DNA from 2 places in the Micromonospora sp. LZ34 genome. Region 1 is predicted to be linked to the other one. Evidence: riboswitches for the same ligand, from Rfam matches in the RefSeq annotation. Region 1 holds a riboswitch; the other holds the start of a gene.
What was found. A riboswitch is a leader RNA that binds a small molecule or an ion and turns the genes downstream of it on or off. The one in region 1 is predicted to bind thiamine pyrophosphate.
Positions count from the first base shown of each region.

Region 2: linked by a shared signal. The riboswitch ahead of ACVCAH_RS24270 (ECF transporter S component) and the one ahead of thiE (thiamine phosphate synthase) in region 1 are both predicted to bind thiamine pyrophosphate.

Region 1 is NZ_JBRIQN010000002.1:377,761-382,047, reverse strand. It holds gene thiO (glycine oxidase ThiO) at 1-1,091, opposite strand, end outside; gene thiE (thiamine phosphate synthase) at 1,085-1,711, opposite strand; TPP riboswitch at 1,706-1,815, opposite strand; gene ACVCAH_RS04180 (ThuA domain-containing protein) at 2,129-4,287, shown strand, end outside.
Region 2 is NZ_JBRIQN010000025.1:88,255-92,541, forward strand. It holds gene ACVCAH_RS24265 (ABC transporter ATP-binding protein) at 1-1,091, opposite strand, end outside; gene ACVCAH_RS24270 (ECF transporter S component) at 1,204-1,797, opposite strand; TPP riboswitch at 1,869-1,974, opposite strand; gene ACVCAH_RS24275 (alpha/beta fold hydrolase) at 2,052-2,885, shown strand; gene ACVCAH_RS24280 (sugar isomerase domain-containing protein) at 2,931-3,680, shown strand; gene ACVCAH_RS24285 (DUF6328 family protein) at 3,795-4,287, shown strand, end outside.

The DNA.
Region 1 (4,287 bases):
TCGGGTGGGCGGGCCGGCCCGAACCGGTCGGGCGTGAAGGGGGCGAGCAGCGGGTCCGGCGCATCCCCGGCGGCCAGGCCGGCGATCAGATCGGCGGTGACCGGGGTGAGCACGATGCCGTGCCGGTGGTGGCCGGTGGCGGCGAGCACGTCCGGCCGGCCGGGCAGCGGGCCGAGGATCGGGGCGTTGTCCGGCGTGCCGGGGCGCAGCCCGGCCACCGCCTCCACCAGGTCGTACCCGGCCAGCTCGGGGAGCAGGTCGACGGCGGCGCGGAGCAGCCGCAGCACCGCCTCGGCGGTGACCGTGCGGTCGGCACGCTCCTCGACCGTCGCGCCGACCACCACCTCGCCGTCGGCGCGGGGCACGAGGTAGACGTGCTCGCCGTCGGCGTACCCCCGGATCACGTGTCGGAAGCCCGGCGCCTCGTCGCCGGGCGCGCGGAGCCGGAGCACCTGCCCCTTCACCGGCCGGACCGGAAGGCCGGCCAGCGCGGCGGCGCCGCAGCCGGCGGCCACCACGGTGACCCCGGCGTCCACCTCGGACAGCCGGCGCACCGCGCCGGGCACCAGCACCGCGCCGGCCGCCTCCGCGGCGGCCCGCAGCGCCGGCACCAGCAGCCGCGGGTCGACCTGGTGGTCGGTCGCGGCCAGCGCGCCGCCGCGCACCCGGGGCGCCAGCGCCGGCTCGCGGTCGCGAAGCTGCGAGGGGCGCAGCGGCGTCACCGGCAATCCGAGCCCCTGCTGGTACGCCCAGAGCCGGCCCGCCTCGGCCAGGTCGTCGGCGGTGAGCCCGACCATCAGGGTGCCCTCGGTCCGGTAGCCGATCGGCAGCCCGCTGGCCCCGGTCAGCTCGGCGGCGAACGCCGGCCAGCGCGCGGCGGACTCGCAGAGCAGCCCGGTCAGCTCGCGCTCGCCGAAGTACGCCTCGGCGACCGGGGCGAGCATCCCGGCGGCCACGGCCGACGCCCCGGACCCGGGGGCCGGGTCGTGCACGACCACCCGCAGTCCCCGCGCCGCGCACCGCCAGGCGACGGCCAACCCGATCGGCCCCGCGCCGACCACCGCCACGTCCGGCCGGCCGGCGGTCAGCACGTCAGCGCCCCGAGCAGGTCGGCGGTCGCCCGACCCGGGTCGGCGGCGCCCGACAGCGCACCGACCACCGCCACCCCGTACGCCCCGGCGGCCCGCAGCGCCGGCACGCTCGCGGCGGTGACCCCGCCGATGGCGATCACCGGCACGTCCACCGCGGCGGCGACCGCCCGCACCCCGGCCGGGCCGATCGGGTCCGGCAGGCCCTCCTTGGTGGCGGTCGGGTGGCAGGGGCCGACGCCCAGGTAGCTGGCCCCGGCGGCGACCGCTTCGGCGGCGGTGCCCGGGTCACGCGCGGTGGCGCCAAGCACGGCGGCGGAGCCGAGCACCCGGCGGGCCGCGCCGACCGGCAGGTCGTCCGCGCCGACGTGCCCGCCGCCGGCGCCCACCGCCAGTGCCACGTGCAGCCGGTCGTTGACCAGGCAGGTGGCGCCGTAGCCGGCGCAGAGCGCGACCACCCGGCGGGCCAGGTCGTACGCCTCCCGGTCGGTCGCGGAATCCTCCACCCGGACCTGCACCACCAGTTCGGCGCGGGCCACCGCGAGGGCGGCCCGGACCACGGTGAGCGGATCCCGCCCGGGTCGGGTGTCGGTGACCAGATGCAGTCGCCCAAGGGACGGCACGGCAACACTCCTCCCTGCGCCGGCATTACCCGGATCAGGTTCGACGGTCGGGGGCTCCCAGCCCCCCTCTCAGCCCGGTCAACCGGGCTCCCGTGGGTTACGTCGGTGTCACCGTACGACAGATCCGCCGGCCTGCCAAGGTGGTCCGGCCCACCCGGGGCGGCCCGCGGCCCGGGCCGGGCGGAGCCGGCCACCGCCGAGCACTTCGTACCGTCCTGTTCGGAATGTCGCCCGCCGTTGCGAAACCGTTACCGGCCGGCATCTTGCCCGATACGCATTCAGCGGGATTAATTTGTTCAGCGATTCGACAAAATGCCGGTGCGGACACCCTGGCACGGTGCCCCCGCCGGTCCACCTGGGACGGTCTTCGGCGAGCCGGCCCCCGCGATCCCTGTCCACCGCGACATAGGAGGCGGCGTGTCCCGATCTCGTCGTGCCCGCGTACCCGTCCTTGCCACCCTGCTACCCCTCGCGATCGCCGCGACCAGCCTGTTCGGCGTCCCCGCCGCGCAGGCCGCGCCCGCCGCGCCGCTGACCGCACCCGTCGCGCAGGCCGCACCGCTGGCCGCGCCGGCGCCGGCGGCCGACGAACCGTTCTCGGTGCTGGTGTTCTCGAAGACCGCCGGCTTCCGGCACGACTCCATCCCGACCGGTATCGCCGCCATCCAGCAACTCGGCGCGGCCAACGGGTTCACCGTCGACGCGACCGAGGACGGCGCCGCGTTCAGCGACGACAACCTCGCGAAGTACCGGGCGGTGATCTGGCTCTCCACCACCGGCGACGTCCTCGACGCCGAGCAGCAGGCCGCGTTCGAGCGCTACATCCGCGCCGGCGGCGGGTACGTCGGCATCCACGCCGCCTCGGACACCGAGTACAGCTGGGCCTGGTACGGCGACCTGGTCGGCGCCTACTTCGCCAGCCACCCGGCGAACCAGCAGGCCACGGTGAAGGTGGAGGACCACGCCCACCCGGCCACCGCCGGGCTGCCGGAGCGCTGGTCCCGGTTCGACGAGTGGTACAACTACCAGTCCAACCCGCGCCCCGACGTGCACGTGCTGGCCAGCCTGGACGAGACCAGCTACTCCCCCGGCGCCGGCGCGATGGGCCACGATCACCCGATCGCCTGGTGCCAGGACTTCGAGGGCGGCCGGGCCTGGTACACCGGCGGCGGGCACACCCGGGAGTCGTACGCGGAGCCGGAGTTCCTCGCCCACCTGCTCGGCGGCATCCGCACCGCCGCCGGGGTGGCCGACGCGGACTGCGGCGCCTCGCTGACCGGGAGCTTCGAGAAGGTCACGCTGGACAGCAACACCAGCAACCCGATGGAGCTGGACGTCGCCCCGGACGGTCGGGTCTTCTACGTCGAGCGCGACGGCCGGGTGCAGATCGTCAAGCCGGACACCGGCAACACGGTCACCGCCGTCGACCTGAACGTGTTCACCGGCAACGAGGACGGCCTGATCGGTATCCGGCTCGACCCGGACTTCGCCACCAACAACTGGGTCTACCTCTACTACGCCCCGAACGACGGGATCGCCCGCAACCTGCTCTCCCGGTTCACGGTGACCGGCGACACCATCGACCCGGCCAGCGAGAAGCAGGTGCTGCGGGTCGACACCCAGCGCAACACCTGCTGCCACGCCGGCGGGAGCATGGTCTTCGACCGGGCCGGCAACCTCTACCTGGCCACCGGCGACAACACCAACCCGTTCGAGTCCAACGCGTTCACGCCGATCGACGAGCGGCCGGGCCGGCAGGACTACGACGCCCAGCGCACCTCCGGCAACACCAACGACCTGCGCGGCAAGGTCATCCGGATCCACCCCGAGGACGACGGCACGTACACCGTGCCGGCCGGCAACCTCTTCGCCCCGGGCGCCGAGAAGACCCGGCCGGAGATCTACGCCATGGGCTTCCGCAACCCGTTCCGGATCGGCATCGACCCGGCCACCGACACGCTCTACGTCGCCGACTACGGGCCGGACGCCGGCGCCGCCAACCCGGACCGCGGCCCCGAGGGCACGGTCGAGTGGAACATCGTCGGCACCCCCGGCAACTACGGCTGGCCGTACTGCACCGGGGCGAACTACGCCTACAACGACTACCAGTTCCCCTCCGGCCCGAGCGGGCCGAAGTTCGACTGCGCCGCGCCGGTGAACAACTCCCCCAACAACACCGGCCTGACCAACCTGCCGCCGGCAATCCCGGCCACCGTCGACTACGACTACAGCGGCAACCCGCGCTTCCCGGAGATCGGCGGCGGCGGCGCGCCGATGGGCGGCCCGGTCTACCGGTACGACGCCGACCTGAACTCCGACCGGAAATGGCCGGCGTACTACGACGGCAAGGCGCTCTTCGGCGAGTGGAACCAGTCGAAGATGTACACGATGCAGGTGACCGCCGACGGCCGGTCGCTGGTGGACATCAACCAACTGCTCACCGGCATGAGCCTGATCCGGCCGATGGACTTCGAGTTCGGCCCGGACGGGGCGATGTACCTGATCGAGTGGGGCAGCGGCTTCGGCGGCAACAACGACAACTCGGGCGTCTACCGGGTCGACTACATCGCCGGTGA
Region 2 (4,287 bases), on a different contig from region 1:
CGGCGCGGGCCCAGCGCCAGCTCGTCGAAGACCGTGCCGGTGACGAACTGGTGCTCGGGATCCTGGAAGACCGAGCCGATCCGGCGGGCCAGCGCCGGGGCGCGCCACCGGTGCGGGGGAGTGCGGGCGTCCGCGCCGGCCAGCGCCGGGGTCGCGGTCACCGTGCCGGCGCCGGGGCGGAGCAGCCCGCCGAGCAGCAAGGCCAGGGTGGACTTGCCGGCCCCGTTCGGGCCGAGCACGGCGAGCGCCTCGCCGGCGCGTACCGCCAGGTCGGTGGGGGCCAGCCGGGGCGGCAGGCCGAGCCGGTCGGCGGTGAGCAGCACGTCGCCGGCCGGGGTGGTGGCCCGCCGCGGCGGCACCGGACGGCCCGGCACCCAGACACCCTCGGCGGCGAGCGCGTCGCCGTGCGCGCCGAACACCGCCTCCGGGGTGCCGTCGGCGCGGACGCCGCCCCCGGGTGCCAGCACCACCACCCGGTCGACCAGCGGCAGCGCCTCGGCGACCCGGTGTTCGACCAGGATCAGCGTGGTGTCGGCGTCCAACGCCCCGGCGACCGCGGCGCGGACCAGCGCGGCGCCGGCCGGGTCGAGGTTGGCGGTCGGCTCGTCGAGCAGCAGCAGCCCGGGGCGCAGGGCGAGCACCCCGGCCAGGGCGAGCCGCTGCTGCTCACCGCCGGAGAGCGCGGCGGTGGGCCGGTCCCGGTGGTACGGGAAGCCGACCCGGCCCAGCGCCTCGTCCACCCGGGGCCAGATCTCCCCGGCGGGCACCCCGCGGTTCTCCAGCCCGAACGCGACGTCGTCGCCGCAGCGGGCCATCACCAGTTGGGACTCCGGGTCCTGGAAGACGATGCCGACCTGCTCCCGGCCCTTGCGTGGGTCGAGCCCGTCGATCTCGACGGTGCCCTCCTGCTCGCCGGAATCCTCGGGCAGCAGCCCGGCCAGCGCGGCGAGCAGGGTGCTCTTGCCGGCCCCGGAGGGCCCGAGCAGCAGCACCCGCTCGCCGCTCTCCACCCGCAGGTCGAGCTCGCGCACCGCCCACGCCCGCCGCCCGGCGTGCCGCCACCCGAACCCCCGCACCTGCACCGCACTCACGCCACCACCCCCGGTGACCCGGCGTTGACCATGAAGTTGTCGGCGCGACACGCCGGCGCGGTCGACAACAACGTCATGATCAACGAGGTGGGGCGGGGGCGGGGCACGGAGGTCAGACCAGGGTGCGGTCGCGGGCGGCGGGGAAGCGGTCCAGGGCGCCGGTGCCGGCCAGCGCGCGGGTCAGGTACCACCCGCCGGCGCCGGCGATGATCGTGGCGCTGACCACGGTCAGCAGCGCGTACGGGATCCGGTAGCTGCCCAGCGCGTAGTCGACGTTCCAGACGAAGAAGTCGAACAGCGCCGCGCCGAGGCCGGTCAGCGCGCCGGCGAGCAGCGCGGTCGGCAGCCGGAACGAGCGGTAGCGGAAGGCGGCGAAGGCCAGCTCGGCGCCGAGGCCCTGGATCAGGCCCTGGACGATGGTGATGCCGCCCCACTCCGAGCCGAGCAGCGCGGAGATCGTCGCGGCGACCGCCTCGCAGAACAGCGCCGCGCCGGGCTTGCGGATGACCAGGCCACCGAGCACCGCCGGCACCAGCCAGACGCCGTACATGACTGCCTGGCCGGCCGGGAAGAACGTGAAGGCCGGGTCGACGGCGCGCCAGAGCAGGCCCCAGGCCCAGAAGATGACGCCGAAGGCAACCGCGATCACGGCGGCGACGACGATGTCGATGGTGCGCCACCGGCTGGTGGCGGGGGTGTGGTTCATGTGTGCTCCCAGTCCTGACCGCGAACCAGGAGAAGACGCACGCCGCGCCCGGTGTCCCGGACGGCGGCGCGGCTGGAGGTCGACCGAACTCCCTGCGCTGGCATTACCCAGATCAGGTTCGAGGGTCTGCGGAAGGTGCCCGCACTCTCAGCGCTGTGCGCTCCCCTGTCGGATGTGAAGTTGTCCCGGCAGACGCTAGCACCGATGGCGCCGCCGGGACGAGCGGCCCGCGCCGGCTGGGTAGGCTGCCGATCATGCGCATCGACGCCCGAGGGCTGGAGTTCGAGGTACGCGTCGGCGGCCCGGAGGGCGGCGAACCCGTGCTCCTGCTGCACGGCTTCCCGCAGCACGGCGGGGAGTGGGACGACGTGGTCCCGGCGCTGCACGCCGCGGGGCTGCGCACGTACGCGCCGGACCAGCGCGGCTACTCGCCCGGCGCGCGGCCGGCGGAGGTCGAGGCGTACCGGATGGCGGAACTCGTCGCCGACGCGGTGGCCCTGCTGGACGCCCTCGGGCTGCCCGCCGCGCACGTGGTCGGCCACGACTGGGGCGCGCTGGTCGGCTGGGAGTTGGCGGTCCGGCATCCGGAGCGGGTGCGCACGCTGACCGCGGTCTCCGTGCCGCACCCGGCCGCCATGGCGTACGCGCTGGCCAACGACCCGCAGCAGAAGGTGCGCTCGGCGTACATCGTGCTCTTCCGGCAGCCGGGCAAGGCGGAGACGGTGCTGCTGGGCCTGGACGCCGCCGCGCTGCGCCGGCTGCTCGGTGGGGTCGGCGACGCCGCCCGGGTGGCCGGGTACGCGGAGCCGATGCGCCGGCCGGGCGCGCTGACCGCCGCGCTGAACTGGTACCGGGCGATGCCCTCGCGGGCGGGGCTGGCCGGGACCGGCCCGGTGACCGTGCCGACCACCTTCGTCTGGAGCGACCGGGACGTGGCGATCGGCCGCACCGCCGCCGAGGCGTGCGCCGCGCAGGTGACCGGGGACTACCGCTTCGTGGAACTGCCCGGGGTGAGCCACTGGATCCCGGACGAGGCGCCCGCGCCGCTGGCCGAGGCGATCCTGGCCCGGGTACGCGGACTGGCCTGACGGCGCCGGACGCCGAGGGTGGAGGCACGGATGGACGGAGGAGACATGACGGTGAGCGCCGACGAGTACCTGGCCGTGGTGACCGAGACGGTGGGTCGGGTCGCCGCCAGCCAGCGCGAGGCGGTCGGTCGGGCGGCCGACCTGATTGCCGATGCGGTGCGCGCGGACGGCGTGGTGCACGCCTTCGGCACCGGCCACTCGGAGGCGCTGGCGATGGAGATCGCCGGCCGGGCCGGCGGGCTGGTGCCGACCAACCGGATCGCGCTGCGCGACCTGGTGCTGCTCGGCGGTGAGCCGGTCGGCCTGCTCGGGCCGACCCTGGAGCGGGATCCGTCGGTTGCGCACCGGCTCTACGACCTGGCCCCGGTTCGCCCCGGGGACGTTTTCGTGCTGGCCTCCAACTCCGGGGTGAACGGCGCGATGGTGGAGTTCGCGTCCCTGGTCAAGGAGAAGGGGCACGCCCTGGTGGCGATCACCTCGGCGCAGCACTCCGCCCGGATGACCTCGCGCCACCCGTCCGGCCGAAAGCTCGCCGACTTCGCCGACGTGGTGCTCGACAACGGCGCCCCGTACGGCGACGCCACCCTGCCGCTGCCGGGCGGCGGCGCGGTCGGCGCGGTCTCCTCGATCACCGCGGCGCTGCTGGCCCAGCAGATCACGGTCGAGGTGGTGGCCCGGCTGCTGGCGGCGGGGGAGACGCCCCCGGTCTACCTGTCGGCCAACATCGCCGGGGGCGACGAGCACAACCACACGCTGGAGGCCCGCTACGCCGGCCGGATCCGTCGCGGCGCCTGAGCCGCGGCGCCGCGACCGGTCGTGAGCCGGTTTCGCGACAGGTGCGTCGGGGCATCAGCGTTGCTGCCGGCGGGCGGGAGTCCGCCGGCAGTACCGTCTCAGCGGAGGTAGCGCGTGTCGAAGGAAACCGAGAAGCAGCGCTGGCAGCGCAACTTCGCCGACCTGCTCCAGGAGTTGCGGGTCGCCCAGACCGGTGTGCAGATCCTCTTCGCCTTCCTGCTCACCCTGCCGTTCAGCAACGGGTTCGGCAGCACCAGCGGGTTCCAGAAGGACGTCTACATCGTCTCGTTGCTGGCGGCGGCGGCCGCGACCGCGATGATCATCTCTCCGGTGGCCTTCCACCGGGCGCTGTTCCGGCAGGGGCGCAAGCCGGAACTGGTCCGGTTCGCGCACCGGATGGCCAGCGCGGGCCTCGCCTTCATGCTGATCTCGATGGTCAGCGCGGTCCTGCTGATCACCGACTTCGTGCTGGACCGGAGCATCGCGCTGGTGCTCAGCGCCGTCACCGGGCTCTGGTTCCTCACCTTCTGGGTGCTCCTGCCGTTCGCCCGGCGCAACTGGGGCGAGGACGACATCGACGACGAGGACGACGCCCCGCGGACCGTCT